2 regions of the Sinobaca sp. SA16-1 genome follow, and region 2 is predicted to be linked to the other one. Evidence: riboswitches for the same ligand, from Rfam matches in the RefSeq annotation. Region 2 holds a riboswitch; the other holds the start of a gene.
What was found. A riboswitch is a leader RNA that binds a small molecule or an ion and turns the genes downstream of it on or off. The one in region 2 is predicted to bind cyclic di-GMP.
Positions count from the first base shown of each region.

Region 1: it holds a riboswitch for cyclic di-GMP, as region 2 does, so the genes downstream of both, AC5W2J_RS11495 (anti-repressor SinI family protein) here and sinI (DNA-binding anti-repressor SinI) in region 2, are expected to answer to the same signal.

Region 1 is NZ_JCAKFL010000003.1:685,283-689,698, forward strand. Features, by position in the region: gene AC5W2J_RS11475 (hypothetical protein) at 56-313, shown strand; gene AC5W2J_RS11480 (hypothetical protein) at 346-729, shown strand; gene AC5W2J_RS11485 (hypothetical protein) at 798-959, opposite strand; gene AC5W2J_RS11490 (sensor domain-containing diguanylate cyclase) at 1,480-2,388, shown strand; gene AC5W2J_RS11495 (anti-repressor SinI family protein) at 2,413-2,547, opposite strand; cyclic di-GMP riboswitch class I at 2,575-2,658, opposite strand; gene AC5W2J_RS11500 (hypothetical protein) at 2,855-3,238, shown strand; gene AC5W2J_RS11505 (VOC family protein) at 3,294-3,728, opposite strand; gene AC5W2J_RS11510 (aldo/keto reductase) at 3,884-4,416, opposite strand, start outside.
Region 2 is NZ_JCAKFL010000005.1:288,200-292,615, forward strand. Features, by position in the region: gene AC5W2J_RS15480 (AbrB family transcriptional regulator) at 1-826, shown strand, start outside; gene AC5W2J_RS15485 (class I SAM-dependent rRNA methyltransferase) at 832-2,028, shown strand; cyclic di-GMP riboswitch class I at 2,208-2,293, shown strand; gene sinI (DNA-binding anti-repressor SinI) at 2,330-2,440, shown strand; gene AC5W2J_RS15495 (helix-turn-helix domain-containing protein) at 2,573-2,929, opposite strand; gene AC5W2J_RS15500 (DNA-3-methyladenine glycosylase) at 3,090-3,695, shown strand; gene AC5W2J_RS15505 (MDR family MFS transporter) at 3,717-4,416, opposite strand, start outside.

The sequences.
Region 1 (4,416 bases), on a different contig from region 2:
TAAGCTCCAGACATGTTATATTTGCCTGACGATAACTAATAAAGGACTGATGCAAATGAACAGCCCGATCTCAGAAGAACTGCTTAATCATTATATTGCCTCTATGGAACTGTACATTGGAGAAGCAATGGAAGAACAAGAATTTAATGGTATTGAACTCACGGTCATGAAGGAAGTAGGGCTGGAAAACACGAAAGAAGGGCACCGGGCCTTCTATGATGTCATGAGCACGACTGCTTCGTTTCTGTACGGGGAATGCGAAAAGGAAGATATCTACGCCGAGTTAAATAAAGTGGCAGCATCCAGAGAGTAGACAGTCACAAATAAAACGGTAGGAGGAGTTGAATGAAAAGAAGGCTGCGAATAGCCGCTGTTTATACAAGTATTTTTGCAGCGGCGGGAATAATCATTGGATTTTTCATTAATGGAGCAATCGATTGGAGGCTCGTTCTCAGCATGGTAGTGACAGGAGTTGTTATTGGCTTGTTTATAGCGCCTGACGCTTATCTGGCTTCCGGCACAAAACAAGAACGCACCAGGTTCGATCGAAGAATACTCTACATTCTGTTGGCGGGCAGTGGAGTATTTTTTCTGCTCGGACTGGCCGCTTTTATAAGGGCGGAGGAGGCAGACCGGCTTCTGACCGGCGTAACAACCATGCCATTACTTATAGTGATTCTATTGCTGATGGGGCACAAAAGGCGGATAGAAAAACAAAAGCATACATAAAAACCCTGATGTCCTTTACGGATGTCAGAGGTTTTTTCAGTAGTCAGTATTGGTTCATTATTCAACTGTTATACTTCTTCCGGATTGGAAAGCTCGTCGATAAAGGGCTGTACGTTTTGTTTTTTATCGCCGCGGAATGTGTTTAACATACCGAGAAGAACGGCCACTTCATCATAATCGAGCGTTAACGTTACTTCATCATTTTTAATATCATTTACTGCTTTTGCCATCGGACATCCCCCTGATTGTGAAATTATTGTATAAAATGCTGTATTAAAAAGCGCAGTCGGGTACTTCTTTTACTATTATTCACCATTTTCTGTTTTCTAAAACGTGTCCCGCTCAAAAAAATATGATTCCCTTTTGTTAATTTCACAAACCATATTAAAAGCTAAAATAGTTCAGCAGCAATACAAACTGCTGACATTCCTCCAATTTCTGCTCCCGGTTGATTCCAGTTCTTTCTAAGAGAATCAAAAAAAGGAAGAGAATAGATTCTCTTTTCTACAAAAAAAAGAAAAGATAGTGTTAGAAACAGGAAAATAAGGGGAATATGTTAAGCAGATAAGAATGCTGTATCCCAATTATGTTGTATTGTTTAAACAAAAAGAAAATATAGTGAATAACGATAGCGTTTATTGGATGTTTTTAGTGAAATAAAGAAAAGTTTTATATATACTAAAGGAAATAATTGGTATGTACATCTACTGACCGTCGTCCAGATAGTTCATTCTTGAGAGGATGCCTGCTATGAAAATGGAAAAGAAAGAAATATTGGCCGAAGATTTTGCGATTAGTACATCCATATTAAACTCTCTTCGGGATCAAATCTGTGTGATCAATCATGCTGGAACAATTCTTTTTGTGAATGATGAATGGATTCGCTCGGCCGGCAGCCAAAATAACCTTTGTGATTTACAGGGAGTCGGTGCGAACTACCTGCATACGATCGAAAGCAGTACCCATGTATATGAAGGTCTACTTTCCATTCTTTCAGGAAAAGAAGATTATTTCACGTATGAATATTCCTGTCACACGCCGACCGAAAAAAGATGGAATGTAATGCAGGCGACTCCGCTGCTTGAAAAGGGATTGGGGCGCCAGGGCGTTGTGATCCGCCATGTAGATGTGACAAAACAAAAGCTGTTGGAACTGCAGTTAAAGCAGCAGGCAGAAACGGATTCACTGACAGGTCTGTATAATCGACGGTATTTCGAAAAACGCCTGGAGCAGGAGGTAGCACTGCTGCAGCGAAATGGATCCTATTTATCCCTGCTGTCTATCGATGTGGATAATTTTAAAACGGTCAACGATGTATACGGGCATCTGGTAGGAGATGTGGTGCTTAAACAGCTTGCCCTCCTCCTTGGAAAGTCTACGAGAAAAACGGATATTCTGGCTAGAATCGGCGGCGATGAATTTGCCGTCCTGCTTCCGTGTACAAATGCCGCCGGATTGGAGAAAGTAGCGGCTAAAATACTTAAAGTCGTACAGGATCAAAACAAAAGCGGGCAGAACCCGTATCCGATTGCTCTTAATATTTCCATAGGCGGGGCTTATTTTTCCAATAGAGATTCGATGGAAGCGATACTGCAGAAAACAGACCGGGCATTGTATGAAGCCAAGAACCTCGGAAAAAACCAGATTAATCTCATGTAATACCCAAAAAAAGAAGCCGAGTGTTTACGGCTTCTTTTTTGATTCGTCCGCATACTGCAGAAAATCCTTGACTTGTTCCCTGGTAAGTCCGGCTTTTTTAGCCTCAAGGATCAAAGCCAGCCATTCGTGGTCCAGCTTTTTCTCATTCTGTCTGCTCATCAACCCTCACACCTTTAGGAGTATTCCTCAGGCGGTCCAGCCGTCTTAGCGCAATGCCTTAGACCTGTAACTTTGCGAAACTGCTTTTCAACAGCGTAGCCTTTTTCTGAAGGTTGGTAACTGTCTTTATTGTACTATGAAATCGCCGGTGACATTAAAAGAAATTGAAAAAATATTCGGTTTTTTTGTGCACGCTGCACAGGCAGGCGGTATGACGCAACTATCTTCCGAAAGAAAGGGACCATTGTTCTAAAGGATGAATGTGATTATAATAGAAGGATAGGAAGCACAGGAGAAGGAGGACATTATGGAAGATCGACTAAAATTTGCTATTATTTATGCAGCCCTTGTGTTTGTCATCGCCGTTCCTTTTACCTTTGTCGTAAAAGAAAGCGATGTGAGCTGGGGACTGAGCCTTGGCACGAGCGGTATCACCTTTTTGTATTGGTATTTTACATATAAGAAAGAAGCAAGGGCTATTGGTGCCACCCGGTATAACAAAAAGACAAAAGGACGGGCCGGCTCCAAAATGATTTATGCGAATATCATGTACAGCTTTGTGTTTGCCTATCTTATTGTGACCAACAGCTATAGTGACGGCAACTGGCTGACGCTTCTTCTGCTTACATCACTATTGTTCCTGGCCGTACAGCTGTTTCAGAATAACAAAGAAAAACTGGTGAAAGAATAAAAGGTTTGTTTCTCACAGGCTGAAGCAGGGGCACGTTCCCCAGCTTCAGCTTTTATTATTGGTTTTCTTCTACAGTCGACACGTGCCACAGCACGCCGAATGGATCTTTTACCTGGCCGTAGGCCGGGCTGAAAAAGTTTTTCTCAAGCGGCATCACGACTTCTCCTTCAGCTTCAAGCGCCTGAAATATCTGTTCCGCAGAGGAGGCATCACTTACATGAAGCGCAATGGCTACCAGACTTCCGGAAACATCCGGTCCGGGCATCCCCGGAAGCGAATCGGAGAGCATTAAATCCATGTCGCCTATTTTTAAATAGGCGTGCAGGATAAGCCCTTCGGCACCTTCCGGTATTTCCATGCCTTCCATATCTTTTATATCCCCATACGTTTGACTGTCAATCACTTCAGCTCCTAAAGCTTTTTCATAAAATACAATGGCTTCCCGGCCTTTGCCATCAATCATAAGATACGGATTCATCCCTTGAATCATCAGTATACTGCCTCCTTTATTCGTAGTCGGAAAAGAAGACCGAAGATGACTGCTCCCATCACATCACCTCTCAATATATGGCTTGTTATTAAATATATTCTGGATAACCCAATAGTTCCCTTTAAAAAAATCAACAAAAAATCCTGCGCTGTAGGCTACAGGATGTGATTCTGAGGTTTAGTGGTAATAAGCTCTTCCGAACGGTCCGTGGCCGAAGGCGGAGCAGGGGATAAGGCAGAAATTTCATCGCGCCATTCAGGTGTCATATTAATATCCAATGAGTTTAACGAATGCTCAAGCTGCTCCGGGCTGCGCGCTCCGATAATAGGGGCGGTGATACCAGGATGCGATTTAGCCCAGGCGACAGCGAGAGAAGCGGGGTGGATGCCATGGGTGGCTGCATAGGAAGAAAAGCGTGCAGCAATATCGAAATTAACCGTATCTGCATAACGGTCGGTGTACATCTTTTGTTCGACCAAACGTCCCTGGACCGGTCTGTCCGTTACGCCGTATTTTCCGGTAAGCAGGCCGCCCCCGAGAGGACTGTAGGAGATCACTCCGACCTGTTCGGAAGCGGCAAAGGGAAGGATTTCGACTTCGGCCTGACGCTTGGCAAGGTTATACATCGGCTGGATCAACTCAAAGCGGCTGAGATGTTCTTTAGCTGAAATACCCAGAGCTTTCGCGA
Region 2 (4,416 bases):
CGCGGTCATTCCAGCCTATATTCTGCCCCTGATTGTCACGTTATCGATTACACTGCTGATGGGGCTTGTATTTGGAATGTTGATGTACAAATGGACAAGCCTGGACGTAAAGACAGCTTTTTTCTGCTGCGTGCCGGGCGGAGCGTCGGAAGTAATCAGCGTCAGCCGGGAATATGGGGCGGATGACCGCATTGTCGCAGCCTTTCATACAGCGCGGATTACTTTTTTTGTCTTTCTTATTCCTCTTTCCGCTGTGCTGTTTTATCCAGCCGCTCCCTCCGGCGGTGTGACGGCTGACCCGGGCGTCTGGAATCCATTCATCGGTTTTCCGATTTTATTCTTTATTGTCACACTTGTTATTGTTTTAAATAAATATGTTAAAATTCCCGGTGGAGCTCTTCTTTATGCGCTGGTCATTGGATTTGCCGTCGGGGAATGGATCGTGCCGGGTCTTGCTTCACCTGGGTATGCAGCAGGCATTGGACAGGCGCTGATTGGTGCCATGGTAGGCATCCGCTTTGACAGGGAGACGCTGCTTCGTGTGAAAAGCATCGGGCTGCCAAGCCTGGGGATTCTGCAGTGTTTTTTACTGCTCAGCCTTACATTAGCGGGACTATTCACGTTAATGACCCCGCTCCCATACATAACAAGTCTGCTCAGCACGGTGCCTGCCGGCGCAGCAGAAATGTCTTCCACCGCATTTGCCCTGCAGCTGGAGCCGACGCTCGTATCAACGCTTCACATTATTCGTGTGATTGTCTTGTTTTTACTGCTCCCGTTTCTTATTAAATGGATGGACCGAATGATATTAAAAAATGAAGGATGAGATATATGACTGAAATAATGAAGATTTCCGCTTCAAAGCAAGCCGTTGAAACGTTTCAGAAAGGGTACCCTTTAATCCATGAAGACATGGTAAATAAACGGGAAAAACTTTCGGAAGAAGGAACCGTTTTTGATTTAATGACCCCGCAGGGCCAGTTTATCGCAAAAGCATACTACGGCCTGCAGAATAAAGGTATCGGCTGGATTCTTACGCAGAAAAAAGAAGAAGCCATTGACCAGCAGTTCTTTACTGGAAAACTGAGTGCGGCTCTGCAGAGAAGAAAAGCTTTTTTTGAAGATGAATCCACGACTGCTTTTCGAGTGTTTAACGGTGAGGGAGACGGCATCGGCGGATTAACAATTGATTATTTTAACGGCTATTATCTGCTGCAGTGGTACAGTGCAGGCATCTATGCATTTCGTTCTCTTATTATCCGCGCGCTTGAAGCCGTGACTGCTTATGAAGGCTTGTACGAAAAAAGGCGTTTTCAGCAGCAGGGCCAGTATATAGAAGGCGACGATTTTGTAAAAGGAAAAGAAGCTCCTGCTCCGCTTCATATTAAAGAAAATGGGATGACCTTTGCCGTGTACTTAAATGATGGAGCAATGGTCGGCATCTTTCTCGACCAGCGTGACGCAAGAAAGCGGCTGCGCGATGAATATTCAGCCGGAAAGACGGTTCTGAACACTTTTTCCTACACCGGTGCTTTTTCTGTTGCCGCTCATTCCGGGGGTGCTGCCAAAACAGTGGATGTTGATGTAGCAAACAGAAGCAAGACACGCGTTCGTGAGAATTTTGAGCTGAATGAAATTATAAGTGAGGATCAGGAAATACGGGTGATGGATGTATTTGCCTACTTTGATTATGCTAAAAAGAAAAATATTACGTATGACGTCATTGTGCTCGATCCCCCAAGCTTTGCAAGAACGAAGAAACGCACGTTTTCTGCAGCTAAGGATTATACTTCCCTTCTCGTTGATGCGATATCTATCATTAAAGATGGGGGTACGATCATCGCTTCAACGAATTTTGGAGGTTTTGGAATGAAAGCTTTCCAAAAGCAAATTGATAAAGCGTGTACGAAAGCAGAAGTAAAACAAAACGTCACAGAGCGCGTCCGTCTTCCCGATGATCATCCTTATACAGCTTCTTACAAAGAGGGCGATTATTTAAAGGTTGTATTTATAGAAATAACAAAATAACGCATCAGGTTGACGGTAAAAGTACCTTCGGCAGCTGAACGTTCTTCTTCGGGAGAACGTTTTTGCGTTTTCCTCACTTTGAAATGGGGTATAGATTAAAATGTAATAAGAAAATAGAGGTTTTCGAAACAGATCGTTTTACCTGACAGCTTGTTGGTGATAAGATATTAAAATCAACCTTCAGATAAAGGCAAGTTCATTGAAAAGTGATTACGCAAAGTTACAGGTCTAAGGCGCTGTATGCTAAGATGGCTGAACTGCCTGGGGAGAGATCCTATAAAGGCTTGGGAGGTTGGAAATATTGGAAACAAAAGAACTGGATTACGACTGGATGGTATTAATACGCGAAGCTAAAACAGCAGGTATGACAAAAAAAGAGATCCTGGAATTTTTTCAAGCAGTAAAGCATTAATAAATACCAGACAAAAAAGTAGTATGTAATGATAGAAAAGAGTGTTGCTATCTTTTAACCGTTTACTACACGTAAAGAGCATGTTAAAACAAGGTTATTGTTTTAACATGCTCTTTGTATGTCCTGGAGAAACTAGTTGGCATTCTTATCTTTTTCGAATGACGTCCATTTCTCATAGCGGATAAACTTTTGAAAATCACGAAACTGCTTTTTGCTGATACCCGCTTGTATCGCTTCATGGATCAAGGCCTGCCATTCTTCGTCAATTACCCCGTCTTTCGAAGCGGGAGCAGGGGAATCTGTAATTATGCTGGAAATATTAATTTCAAGTGCTTCTGTAATCTTTTCAAGCACATCAATAGAGGGATTGTGTTTAATTCCTCTTTCAATGTAACTCAAATACGATTTGGAGATACCGGTTGACGAGGCTAAATCAGATAATGTCATTCTTTTTTGTTTTCGGTACCTTCGTATGTTTTCACCAATCATGTACGGTTTACCCTCCCTATAAGAAAATGAATGCATAAATAAATAAATGAATAAATAGATATACGTTATATAGAACATTATAGTTCTTTATATTGTTCTAATCATGAGTCGAAGTAACTATTTTCGGTTATTTTATCCCTAATATAGAGGAGGAAATCTATTGAAACGCCTTGATAAAGAATTTTTCCATCTGCCGACCCTGGAATTATCCAGAGCTTTGCTTGGACAGACGCTTGTAAAAGAAACACCGGAGGGCAGAACGACAGGCAGAATTGTGGAAACGGAAGCCTATATAGGCCCGGAAGACCGGGCTGCCCACAGTTACAAAGCCAGACGTACAAAACGAACAGAAATTATGTTTGCTTCCCCGGGGCATGTATACACGTACACGATGCATACCCATTGTTTGTTTAACATTGTATCCGCGCCGGAAAACAGCCCGGAGGCCGTTTTGATTAGAGCGGTCGAGCCCTTATCCGGACAGGACCTGATGGAAAGCCGCAGAAGCGGTCGCAGGGAATTGGAATGGACCAATGGTCCCGGAAAACTAACCAAAGCGCTAGGAATCTCGATGGAGGATTATGGCAGGCACTGCTGTGATGACACCTCTGTCTATCTGCTGGAAGGCAGAATACCGGGAAATATTGAAGCGGGACCGCGGGTTGGCATTGACAACAGCGGAGAAGCAGTAGACTATCCGTGGAGGTTTTGGGATTCAAGTAGTCCATATGTCTCAAAAAGCAGAAAAAAGCCAGACACTCCATGAGGAGTGTCTGGCTTTTTTATTCTATGAAGGGGAGTTTCCTTTTTCGGACGCCGGCTGGAAGGCCTCGCTTGGTTTCTTATTTCCTTTAATAAAAAAGGATAAGACAAGTCCCAATAGAGAAATCACGGCGGTAACGAGAAAGGCCGTATTGACGCCTTCGATCAGTGCAGTCGATGGAGCAGAAGCAGAGCCTGCCGCAACACTGCTCATAATAGTAATCAGGACAGCCGTGCCGATGGAGCCTGCCACCTGACGCATCGTATTCGTCATGGCGGTGCCGTGGGGAATTAAATCCTCCGACAGCTGATTAAGGCCTGCGGTAGTCATCGGCATCATGACCATGGCCATGCCAAGCATGCGGAATGCATGCAGCGTAGCTATAGCGGTTAACGAAGTCATGTTGTCAAAATAGATAAATGGAATCGTACCTCCGACAAGTGATGCCATGCCGATAAGGCCCAGCCATCTTGCCCCGACCTTGTCAAAAATACGGCCGGTAATAGGAGAACAGATTCCCATCACTATAGCGCCCGGCATGAGAATAAGCCCGGATTGCAGGGCGGTGAACCCTCTGGCGTCCTGAATGTACAAAGGAAGTATAGTAGCCGCCCCGATCATAGCTGTAAAAACAATCATCGTAATAACGGTAGTTAAAGTGAATATTGGGTTTTTAAATACCCTGAATTCAAGAATAGGGGTAGGCAGTTTAAGCTGCCGCGTA